Regions from separate parts of the Oceanisphaera sediminis genome, predicted to be linked through region 2. Evidence: predicted binding sites of a transcription regulator. Region 2 holds the regulator's gene; the other holds the start of a gene.

Region 1 (5,764 bases), on a different contig from region 2:
TATCGAGATGGACATGATTGGCCAGGCGCTGGAAGTGAACGAAGGCATAGTGGCCCGCGCCGCCGAGCACCTGGGCATGCGTCGCACCACCCTGGTCGAAAAAATGAAGAAATACGGTATCAGCCGAGAATATTAATCCATTCCCAATGACACCCCCTCCCAGCCGCCCCCTGGGGCGAATCTGCCGTTATGCCTGTGGCGCCGCTGCCAAGGGGGAGGGGGGGCTGCAGAAGGGGACCTCTCGAGTTTTCCTAAATGGCATGCTTATTGAATAACCGGTTCAACACTTCCTCAATTGTCGCCATCTTATGTTCAGTGATCCGGCCCTGTTGCCACAAGCGTCGTCAGATACGCCCTTGAGTATGGACTTATTGCTGAACGCCATGCCCAGCGGTGTGGTCTGGCTGGACGGCCGGGGCCGGGTACGGCTTGCCAACCCGGCGGCCCGGGCCATATTGGGTGAGCCCCTGCAGGACATCGCCTGGCCCGAGGTGATTGAACGGGTGTTTGCGCCCCAGCCGGATGACGGCCTGCAAATATCGCTCAAGGACGGTCGACGCATACAGCTGGCCATTTCCCATATAGAAGGCCAGCCCGGCCAGCTGATCCAATTGACCGACATGACGCCCACTCGAACCTGGGTTGAGCAGCAAAGCCACGCTCGGCGGCTGGCGGCGCTGGGGCAAATGGCGGCCACCCTGGCCCACCAGATTCGCACCCCCCTGTCTGCGGCCATGCTATATGGCGCCAACTTGTCTGCGCCCAGCCTCAACGAGGCACAACGGGCGCAGTTTCAGCAGCGGCTGATGGCGCGGCTGAGCGACATAGAGCGTCAAATAAGCGACATTTTGCTGTTTGCCCGGCCCGAGCAGAGCTCCATCGCCGAAGAGCTGGAGCTGAACGCGCTGCTCGGCGAGTGTGCTGAGGCCGTCATGCCTCTGCTGGCGGCCGAAGGGGCTACCCTGGACCTTGCTCCGGCACAGCCGGTGCACGTGCTCGGCAATGCGCACGCCCTCAAGGGTATCATCCTGAATCTGCTGGAGAATGCGACAGAAGCCGGAGCGATCCGAATCGCGCTGACGGTGCTGTCGGCACCGAATAATGAAGTCGAAATTCGGGTGCAGGATAATGGCAAGGGCATGGACGCCAGTCTGCTTAATCGGATTTTCACCCCGTTTTTTACCACCCGCAGCCAGGGCACCGGCCTGGGGCTGGCGGCGGTCATGGCGGTGATGAGTGCCCATCAGGGCCGGGTCACGGTGCAGTCGGTACCGGCGCAGGGCAGCCGTTTCAGCCTCTTTTTGCCGCAAGGGGTAAGGAATGAAGAATAAAGGGGAAACAGAGATTAAGGAGGCATCTTCATGACACATGATGTACAGCCCGATGTGGTTGATCTTCTTATCGTCGAAGACGATTCGGGTTTGCAGCAGGCGCTGCAGGATACCCTGCTGCTGGCGGGGTTTTCCTGCGCCGCGGTCAATAGTGCCGAGGCGGCCATCGTCTGGCTGCAGGAGCGGGCGGCGCGGCTGGTGATCACCGATGTGCAGATGGCCGGCATGGACGGCCTGGGGTTGCTCGGCTGGATCAATCGTCGCATTCCCGGCCTACCGGTGCTGGTGATCACCGCTTATGCCCAGGTTGCGGGGGCGGTGGCCGCCATGCGTGCCGGTGCGGTGGATTATCTGGCCAAGCCGTTTACCCCCGATGCGCTGCTGGCGGTGGTGTCGCCTTATGTGTCGCAACACAGGTCGTGCCATACGTCGCAAGAAGCGGCAGACGGCGGCGATCCCGTGGTGGGGGATGCCGGCAGCATACAGTTGCTGCAACTGGCCACCCGGGTGGCGGAGTCGGGCGCCAGCGTGATGATCAGTGGCCCCAGCGGCACCGGCAAAGAGGTGCTGGCGCGTTTTATTCATCGTCGCTCCGAGCGGGCCGAGGGCGCCTTTGTGGCCATCAACTGTGCCGCCATTCCCGAGAACATGCTGGAAGCCACCCTGTTCGGTTATGAAAAGGGGGCCTTTACCGGGGCGGTGCAGGCCTGCCCCGGCAAGTTTGAGCAGGCCAATGGCGGCACCCTGCTGCTGGACGAAATTACCGAAATGGATCTCAACCTGCAGGCCAAGTTGCTGCGGGTGTTGCAAGAGCGGGAAGTGGAGCGCCTGGGCGGGCGCAAGACCATTCGGCTTGATGTGCGGGTGCTGGCCACCAGCAACCGGGATCTGCGCCAGGCGGTGGCGGAAGGGCGCTTTCGGGAAGACTTGTACTACCGGCTTAACGTGTTTCCGTTGCACTGGCCGGCGCTGGCCGAGCGACCCGGCGACATTATTCCGCTGGCGGAATATCTGCTGCAGCGCCATGCGCGTGAGTTGGGGCGGGGCGTTTTGGTGTTGAATGACCAGGCCAAAGCGCGACTGCAGGCCTGGCACTGGCCCGGCAACGTGCGCGAGCTGGGTAACGTGATACAGCGAGCGCTGATACTGGCGCACGGCGAGGTGATTGAAGCGGCGGATATTCTGCTGGACGCCGCCTCATCCGTCGCACTCCCTGCCGCACCAACCGCCTCCGGGCGTGGTGAGCCGGATAGTGACCTCGGCAAGGAGCTCGCTACTCAGGAGCAGCAGCTTATTCTGCAGGCCTTGCACACCCACGCCGGCAGCCGTCAGCAGGTGGCGGAAAAACTGGGTATCAGCCCTCGCACCCTGCGCTATAAGCTGGCGCGCATGCGCGATGCCGGGATTAGCGTGCCGGTGTGAATTGAACCCTGAATGAGCAGATACAAGCCAGTAGGGTTGAATTCATTCGACCACATGCACTACGCCCTGGCTCAGGCAGTCCAATAAATTGGACCCTTCAAGTTCAAATAGAAGCCGGCGAGCAGATAAAGATAGACTGGCCCGTCGTTTGCATTATGATCTTCACGCTATTTATTTGACTGAGGATGACTGGGATGGACATTAGCGCAGCCGGACTATTAACAGACATGCAGGCCATCAAGGGCGAACTGCAACCGCTGACGCCACCCAATAGCGTAGCCCCGCAACAGGACTTTTCTGCCCTGCTGACCCAGGCGGTCAACAACGTCAATGGTCTGCAGCAAAGCACCGGCGATCTGCGCAACCGCTTCGAGCTTGGTGACGAGTCGGTCAGCCTGGAGCAGGTGATGATCTCGTCGCAAAAGTCGAGCATCGCTTTCGATGCCACCGTGCAGGTGCGCAACAAGGTGGTTGAGGCCTATAAAACCATCATGAACATGCCGGTATGAGGACTTGATTGGTGGCCGATAATCCGTTGGTGAATACCGACAAATCTGCCCTTGCCACCAGCGAGGACAACTCACTGGAAGCCCAGGAGCAAAAAAGCACGCCGTTCGCCTTGCTGGGCAACACCGACATTCTGCGCCAGGTCATTATTGTGCTGGCGCTGGCTATCTGTCTGGCGTTGGCGGTGTTTATTCTGCTGTGGGGCAAAGAACCCCAGATGCGCCCGCTGGGCGTATACAGCAATCAGGAATTGATTGAAACCCTCGACTTTCTCGATGCCCAGAAGGTCGAATACACCATAGACGGCAATACCGTGCTGGTGCGGGCCGATAAATTTGCCGATATTCAGCTTAACCTGCGTCGCTCCGGCCTGGATCAAAGCCCGCCCCAGGGGGATTCTATTCTGCTGTCCGACCCCGGTTTCGGCATCAGCCAACGCCTGGAGCGTGAGCGGCTTAACCTGAGCCGTGAACGGCAGCTGGCGCGGGTCATCGAACAATACAACAGCGTCGCCCAGGCCCAGGTGCTGCTGGCCATTCCCCGTGAAAACGTCTTTGTACGCGACAAGCGCCAGCCCAGCGCCACCGTGGTGCTGAACCTGCGCCGGGGCGGTACATTACGTCAGGAAGAAGTGGATGCCATCGTGGATACGGTGGCCTCGGCGGTGTCGGACATGACGCCGGATCGGGTCACGGTCACCGATCAAAACGGTCGCCTGCTCAACTCCGGCTCGCAAGACCCCTTGTCGGCCCGCACCCGTCGCGAATTTGAACTGCAGCAAAAGCAGGAAGCGGAGTATCGCCAGAAAATTGACGCCATTCTGAGTCCGGTGTTGGGGCTGGGCAATTACACCGCCGAGGTGGATGTACGGCTCGACTTCACCCGCAAAGAGCAGACCGTCAAGTCGTTCAATCCCGAGTTGCCGGCGGTACGCTCGGAAATGGTGATGGAAGACAATACGTCCGGCATGGGGGCTATTGGCATTCCGGGCGCCTTGACCAATCAACCGCCGGCCGAATCGGATATTCCCGAACAGGCCGGGCAGGCTCAGGAAAAACGAAGCAACGAACGTTCCCGACGCGAGGCGACCCGCAACTTCGAGCTGGACACCACCATCAGTCACACCCAGAGCGCCACCGGAGATGTGCGCCGGTTAACGGTATCGGTGGCGGTGGATCACAAGGCCATTACCAATGAGGATGGCACTACAGAGCGGGTCGCACTGACGCCGGAAGAGCTGACCCGTATCGATCGGCTGCTGCGTGGCGGACTGGGCTTCGACGTGAGCCGGGGTGATGCCATAGAGGTGGTGTCGGTGGCATTCAACCGGCCCCAGCTTGACGATATTGCCGGTGTGCCTTTCTACGAAAAAACCTGGTTCCTGCACCTCATGCGTATTCTCGGTGCGGTGATTGTGCTGATTGTGCTGTTGCTGACCCTGGTGCGCCCCATGGTCAGGCGTCTGCTGGGCAGCGATGAAAAGATGCCGGAAGAGGTGGATCTGGACGGCCAGAATGCGCTGCTGGGCAATGATGATCTGGCGCTGCTGGCGCAGCAGGCCGAGCAGGATGACGGCATGTTTGGTATTCGCGAGGGCCGTTTGCAACTGCCCGATCTGAACAAGGACGAAGACGTGCTGTCGGCCATTCGGGCCCTGGTGGCCAACGAGCCGGATCTGGCGGCACAGGTAGTGAGAAATTGGGTGAAAGCCGATGACTGATACTCAGCAACTGATGATTACCGATGAGCAGCGGCAACTGCTCACCAAGATGACCGGCACCGAAAAAGCCGCGCTCTTGATGCTGAGCCTGCGGGAAGAAGACGCGGCGCAGATATTTCGCCATCTCGATCCCAAGCAGGTACAGCGTCTGGGCATGAAAATGGCCTCGGTTGGCGACTTTGGTCCCGAGCGGGTGGGGGCGGTGCATCGGCTCTTTATCGAGGATATTCAGCGCTTCACCAAAATCGGCGTGGGCAGTCAGGACTTTGTGCGCAACGCCCTGGTCTCGGCGCTGGGTGAAGACAAGGCCGGACGCCTGGTCGAGCAGATTTCGGTCGGTGCCGGCTCGCGCGGGCTGGACTCGTTGAAATGGATGGATGCGCGCCAGGTGGCCAGCATCATTCATAACGAGCACCCGCAAATTCAGACCATAGTGCTGTCTTACCTCGAGCCGGAGCAGGCCGCCGAAATTCTGCAGCAGTTTGCCGAGCCGGTCCGGCTGGATTTGGTGATGCGCATCGCCGAGCTGGAAGAGGTGCAACCGGCGGCGTTGCAAGAGCTGAACGACATCATGGAAAAACAGTTCGCCGGTCAGAGTGGCGCCAAGGCCGCCAAGATGGGGGGCCTCAAGGCCGCCGCCAATATCATGAACTATCTGGATACTTCTATCGAAGGCACCCTGATGGACTCTATTCGTGATCAGGATGAAGAGATGAGCATGAAGATCCAGGATCTGATGTTCGTGTTCGAAAACCTGATTGATGTGGATGACCGCGGCATACAG
Region 2 (5,764 bases):
TCGGTATGCAGGCGCAGGTAGCGCAGTACCACCTCGATGCTGACATCGGCCCGCAGGGTGATGAACTCGGTATTCATGATGGAGCCGGCGGTGTCTTCCGGATACGACAGCGCCTGCTGGGCCCGCTGCCGATCCTGCTCATCCATCTGGGTAAGTACCTGATTGAACAGCTGCTCGGGCAGATCCCGCAGTACATAGGCCAGATCGTCCGACTCCATGTCTTCCAGTGCGGCGGCCAGTTTGCCCGGATCCATCAGCCGGATGATGCCGTCTCTGACTTCCTCCGACAGCTCTTCCAGGATTTCGCCGTATTCATCCGGGTCGATCAGCTGCCACAATACCTTGCGACTGGGAGAGGGAGAGGACTCCAGCAGCCAGGCGACGTCGCCGGGGCGCATCTGTTGCAGCATGCGGCGAACGTGCACGAACATGCCGCTGTTCAGCGCCTGGGTAATGGTGTCCAGATGATCCTGCGTTCTTGGCTTTTCTAATGATTCTGTCATCCGGACTCCAGCCTTCTGCGGGGGGAAGGCGATAGGGGAATTATTCTGATTCGTTGAAGCGGTCGGCGACCAGGCGGGAGACGGCGTTCATGGCTGCTTCTGCATCCGGCCCTTCGGCAACGACGCGAATGGCGTGCCCTTGGGCGGTTTCCAGCATCAGCAAGCCCATGACGCTGTTGGCCGGGGCCTGTTTTTCCTGGTTGCAAACGGTCACGGTGGCATCGAATTGCTGGGTTAACTGTACCAGCTGAATGGCGGCTCGGGCATGGAGCCCGAGCTTGTTGACGATTTGCAGATCCCGCTCGATTCTAGTCATGTTGCTTTTCCAGGGTCCGGTGGCGCAGTTGTACGCTTTTGCCCATTTGCCGGAATATCTGTGCGAGCTGCTCGACGATATACACGGATCTGTGCTTGCCACCGGTACAACCGATGGCGACGGTCACGTAACTGCGGTTGTTGCGTTCCAGGTGCGGCATCCAGGTGACCAGCAGGTTTTCAATCTGCCACAGGTATTTGGTGACCTCGGGCTGGCTGCTCAGGTAGCTGGCGACCGGCTCGTCCTGGCCGCTGAAAGGGCGCAACTCGGCTATCCAGTGGGGGTTGGGCAGAAAGCGGGCATCGAACACGAAATCCGCATCCTGAGAAATACCGTATTTGTAGCCGAAAGACTCGAATACCCAGTTCAGTTCCCGTTCCTTCTTGCCGAGAATACGGGCGCGGATAATTTCGCTCAGATCGTGAATACTGAGATCGGAAGTGTCGATACGCAGATCGGCGGTGGAAGACAGAGGCGCCAGCAGGTGGGTTTCCTGACGGATGGCTTCGTCCAGGGTCAGGCTGTGACGAGACAAGGGGTGCAGCCGGCGAGTGTCGCCGAAGCGACGGATCAGGGCGGCATTGTCCGCGTCGATAAAAATACTGGACAGGCTGACCCCTTCCATGGCGCCGATGTCGGCCAGACAGGCTTCCAGTTTGTCGGCACTGTCGGGCAGGTTGCGTACATCGATGCTGACCGCCACCTCACCGGGTTCGCGCCGACGCATCTGTACCAGCTCGGGCAGCAGCTCGACGGGCAGGTTGTCGACACAGTAATAACCCAGATCCTCGAGCACACGCAGGGCCACGGTTTTACCCGAGCCCGAACGACCACTGACGATCACCAGCTGCATATTGTTCTCCTCAGGAAGACACCATGATGTGATAGAGCTCGTCATCGCTGCCGGCCTGGCGCAACTGCTTGCAGACCTGTTTGTTGCTGAGCTTTTCGGCAATCAATGACAGCGTCTTGAGATGCTGCTTACATTCTTGTTCCGGTACCAGCAGGGCGAATACCAGGCCTACGGGCTGATTGTCAATGGCATCAAACTCCACCGGCTCGGCAAAGGTGAGTAGCACCGCCGTCGCCTGGTTGTCATTGCTGATACGGCCATGGGGAATGGCAATACCGTTGCCGATGCCGGTGCTGCCCATTTTTTCCCGGGCCAGCAGGCAGTCGAACAGCTGCTGGCTGCTGATATCGAGATGCAGGGCGGCCAGCTCGCTGATGATTTCGAGAGCTCGTTTTTTGCTCGTGCAGGGGACTGCACTGCGGGTGCAGTCCCTGCTCAGTATGTCGGCGACTTCCATGGTTATTTTTGCTTGAGCTTCTCTTTGTGTTTGATGATCTGGCGATCGAGCTTGTCGATCAAGCCATCGATGGCGGCGTACATGTCGTCATGTTGGGCGTTGGCAAAAATTTCACCGCCGCTGAGATGCATTTTGGCTTCGGCCACCTGCTGCAATTTTTCCAGGGTGAGGACGACGTGTACATTGGTGATGTTGTCGAAGTGACGCTCCAGTCGGGCAAACTTGCTGTTCACATAGTCACGCAGGGAATCGGTGACTTCTACATGGTGTCCAGTCAGATTTATTTGCATATCGTCTTCCTTCTAGATCTGCCTTTACATCAGGCGCTTACGCTGATTGGAAGGGGGGATGGCCAGCGACTCCCGGTACTTGGCGATGGTCCGCCTGGCCACCTGTATCCCCTGTTCGGCCAGCAACTGGGCAATTTTACTGTCGCTCAGTGGCTTGGCCGGGTTTTCCGCACCGACCAGTTTCCTGATCAGGGCGCGAATTGCCGTCGACGAACATTCTCCGCCACTGTCGGTACCCACATGGCTGGAGAAAAAATACTTCAGCTCGAACACCCCTCTGGGGGTATGCATGAATTTCTGCGTGGTCACTCGGGAGATGGTGGATTCGTGCATTTCCACCGCTTCGGCCACATCATTCAGCACCATCGGCTTCATGGCCTCGGGCCCGTACTCAAAGAATGCCTGTTGTTGTTCAACAATACAATTGGCAACCTTGAGCAAGGTCTCATTTCGGCTTTCCAGGCTCTTGATAAACCATTTGGCATCCTGCAAATGGTTACGAATAAACTGGCCGTCTTCACTGTTTCTGGGCTGGCGCGCCATGGCGGCGTAGGTCTGATTCAGCCGTACCTTGGGCATGGCGTCATGATTGAGTTCGGCAACCCAGACGTCCTGGCGTTTGGTCACCACCACATCCGGGATCACGTACTCGGAACTGCTCTGAATCACGCTGTTGCCGGGCCTGGGCTCCAGCTGCTGGATCAGGGCCAGCACATCCCTGAGTTCTTCTTCCTTCAGCCTGGTTTTACGTTGCAGGGTGCGATAGTCCCGGTTGCCGAGCAGATCCATGTGTTGCTCAAGCACCAGACGGGCCTCGTTCAGCCAGGGAGTGTCGGCGGGAAAGTGCTCGAGTTGAATGCGCAGGCATTCCTGCACGCTGCGGGCGGCGACGCCGACAGGGTCGAAGTGCTGAATGCGCTTCAACACCGCTTCCACCTCGTCTGCCTCGATTTCCTGGTCGCCACCGGAGACGGCGGCGAGGATATCTTCCAGATCCTGGGTCAGATAACCGGCGTCATCGATGGCGTCGATAATGGCCAGGGCGATGGCCTGATCGGTTTCACTAAAGGGGGTCAGCTGCATCTGCCACAGCAGGTAATCCTGCAGCGTTTCGGTGGTTTCTCCCTGATAGACGGTATCTTCCATTCCTTCGGGCAGGCCGCCGTTACCACTGCTGCCGGAGGAGGCGGTATAGATATCATCCCAATGAGTGTCCATCGGCAGTTCGTCGGACAGCTGGCTTTGCTCCATGGAGGTATCGGCAGCCATTTGCTCGTCGCTGCCACCGTCGGCCACTTCTATGCTGTCCGGCTCTTCCTGCTCCAGCAGGGGATTGTTTTCCAGGGCCAGCTGAATTTCCTGCTGCAGCTCCAGGCTCGACAGCTGCAGCAGGCGAATGGCCTGTTGCAGCTGGGGGGTCATGGTCAGTTGCTGCCCCAGACGTAACTGAAGAGTTGGCTTCATTGTAGAAAAGTCCTTCTATGTCAACCGCATGGGTCTTCAGCGGGCCAGCTCAGAGGCTGAATTGTTCACCAAGATAGACTTTCTTGACCTGCTCGTTCGCGAGTATTTCGGTCGGTGTGCCGGCGGCGATACGATGACCGTGGCTGACAATGTAGGCCCGTTCGCAGACATCGAGGGTCTCACGCACGTTATGGTCGGTAATCAGCACGCCCAGGCCGCGATCACGCAGGTGCAGGATGATTTTCTTGATATCGATCACCGAGATGGGATCGACCCCGGCGAAGGGCTCATCCAGCAGAATGAAACGCGGATCGGCCGCCAGCGCCCGGGCTATTTCCACCCGGCGGCGCTCGCCACCGGACAGGCTCATGCCGGCGCTGTCGCGGATATGAGTGATATTGAACTCTTCCAGCAACTGCTCCATTTTTTCGTCGCGGCCGGCGGCATCCAGATCCTGGCGGGTTTCGAGCACCGCCATCAGGTTGTCGGCCACGCTCAGGCGCCGAAAAATGGACGCTTCCTGGGGCAGGTAACCGATACCGGCCCGGGCTCGCACATGCATGGGCTCATGGCTGATGTCCTGTTCGTCGATGGTGATGCTGCCGGCATCGCGCTGTACCAGGCCCACTATCATGTAGAAGGAGGTGGTCTTGCCGGCGCCGTTGGGACCGAGCAGGCCGACGATCTGACCGGTGTTGACGGTCAGGCTGACATCGGCCACCACCTGGCGGCCCTTGTAACTTTTCTGCAGCCCGCGGGCTTTCAGTGTTGCCATGATCAGTTCTGCGTCTCTTTTTTATTTATGTCCTGCAGTTGTTCGGGCAGAAAAATGGTGGTGACGCGGTCTTTTCCGCCCTGGCTTTCGGCTTCCATCTGCTCCTTGTCGATATGGTAGCGGATTCGGTAGCCGGTCACGATATTGTCGTTTTGCGTGAGCTTCGCTTCCTTCAGCAGGGTGATGGTGCGTGCCTTCATATCGTAGTGGATTTCCCGGGCCTCGGCCTTGACCGGCTGGCCGCTGTCGAGCACCTGATAGTAGGTGGCCGGTGCGCCGTGGGCGGTCATCGATTGCAGGCCCTGGTCGTTGCGGATCACCACCAGTTTGTCGGCCTGCACATCCATGGTGCCTTGTTTGACCACGACCCGATCGCTGAAGGTGACCTTGTTGTCGACCAGCTCCACCAGCTGACGACCGGCATCGATGGTCACCGGCTGGTTGAAGTCTGCCTCTTTGGCCTCGGCCAGACTCAGGCCGAGGGCCAGCAGGCCACCGATGCTAAGGAGTAAAGTAGGTTGCCCGGGTTTCATGCAGTAATTCCACCGTTTGTTGATCAAGCTTGCCCAGCAGCCCCTGGCCCTGGGCCTGATAAGTGGGGCTGTTCAGTTGTACGTTCCGGTTGGATCGCAGCTGATTCTTAATAAAATCCAGTTCCAGATATTCGGTGGTCAGGGTTCTCACCAGGGCATCCGGTTGCAGCCCCCGGCCGACCACGGTGCCGTTCAGTACCGCGTTATCATTGGTGTTGAGCATGCCCTCGTCACCGCTCAGCCGCCATTGGGGCTGGCCATCGGGCGAATAGAGCAAGATAACAGGTTTTTCCATCAGGGTCATGGCCAGCGGTTGGTAGTACTCCGCATATTCCGCATCCAGTCCGCGGTAGGGCAGACCCAGCTGGTTGTATTGCACGCTGCGCAGGTTTTTGGCAATAAAATCCGGCTGATAATCCTGCTGATTGACCGGGGCATCGGTGACCGGCCGAAACCACTGCCAGCAGACCAGCGCGACCAGAAACAGGCCACCAAACCACCAGATCTGGCGGCTCACAGGCTCATGCCCCTGGCCTGTTCCAGCTCGCCCCGCGCCTCAAGCAGCAGGTCGCA

Evidence for each region. Region 2 encodes sigma-54, which starts transcription at its own class of promoters, with help from an activator protein. Its sites were predicted from a motif close to TGGCACNGTTTTNGCTT; they were not measured.
Region 1: the regulator sigma-54 is predicted to act here: its motif matches at 2,891-2,907, upstream of fliE (flagellar hook-basal body complex protein FliE).

What each region holds. Positions count from the first base shown of each region.
Region 1 is NZ_BAABDS010000036.1:205,302-211,065, reverse strand. It holds gene ABD827_RS12210 (sigma-54 dependent transcriptional regulator) at 1-136, shown strand, start outside; gene ABD827_RS12205 (sensor histidine kinase) at 363-1,331, shown strand; gene ABD827_RS12200 (sigma-54-dependent transcriptional regulator) at 1,362-2,753, shown strand; gene fliE (flagellar hook-basal body complex protein FliE) at 2,948-3,262, shown strand; gene fliF (flagellar basal-body MS-ring/collar protein FliF) at 3,274-4,980, shown strand; gene fliG (flagellar motor switch protein FliG) at 4,973-5,764, shown strand, end outside.
Region 2 is NZ_BAABDS010000038.1:47,432-53,195, forward strand. It holds gene mgtE (magnesium transporter) at 1-503, opposite strand, end outside; gene ABD827_RS12675 (HPr family phosphocarrier protein) at 544-819, opposite strand; gene rapZ (RNase adapter RapZ) at 812-1,672, opposite strand; gene ptsN (PTS IIA-like nitrogen regulatory protein PtsN) at 1,683-2,129, opposite strand; gene hpf (ribosome hibernation promoting factor) at 2,132-2,419, opposite strand; gene ABD827_RS12695 (RNA polymerase factor sigma-54) at 2,444-3,883, opposite strand; gene lptB (LPS export ABC transporter ATP-binding protein) at 3,933-4,658, opposite strand; gene lptA (lipopolysaccharide transport periplasmic protein LptA) at 4,661-5,191, opposite strand; gene lptC (LPS export ABC transporter periplasmic protein LptC) at 5,160-5,708, opposite strand; gene kdsC (3-deoxy-manno-octulosonate-8-phosphatase KdsC) at 5,705-5,764, opposite strand, start outside.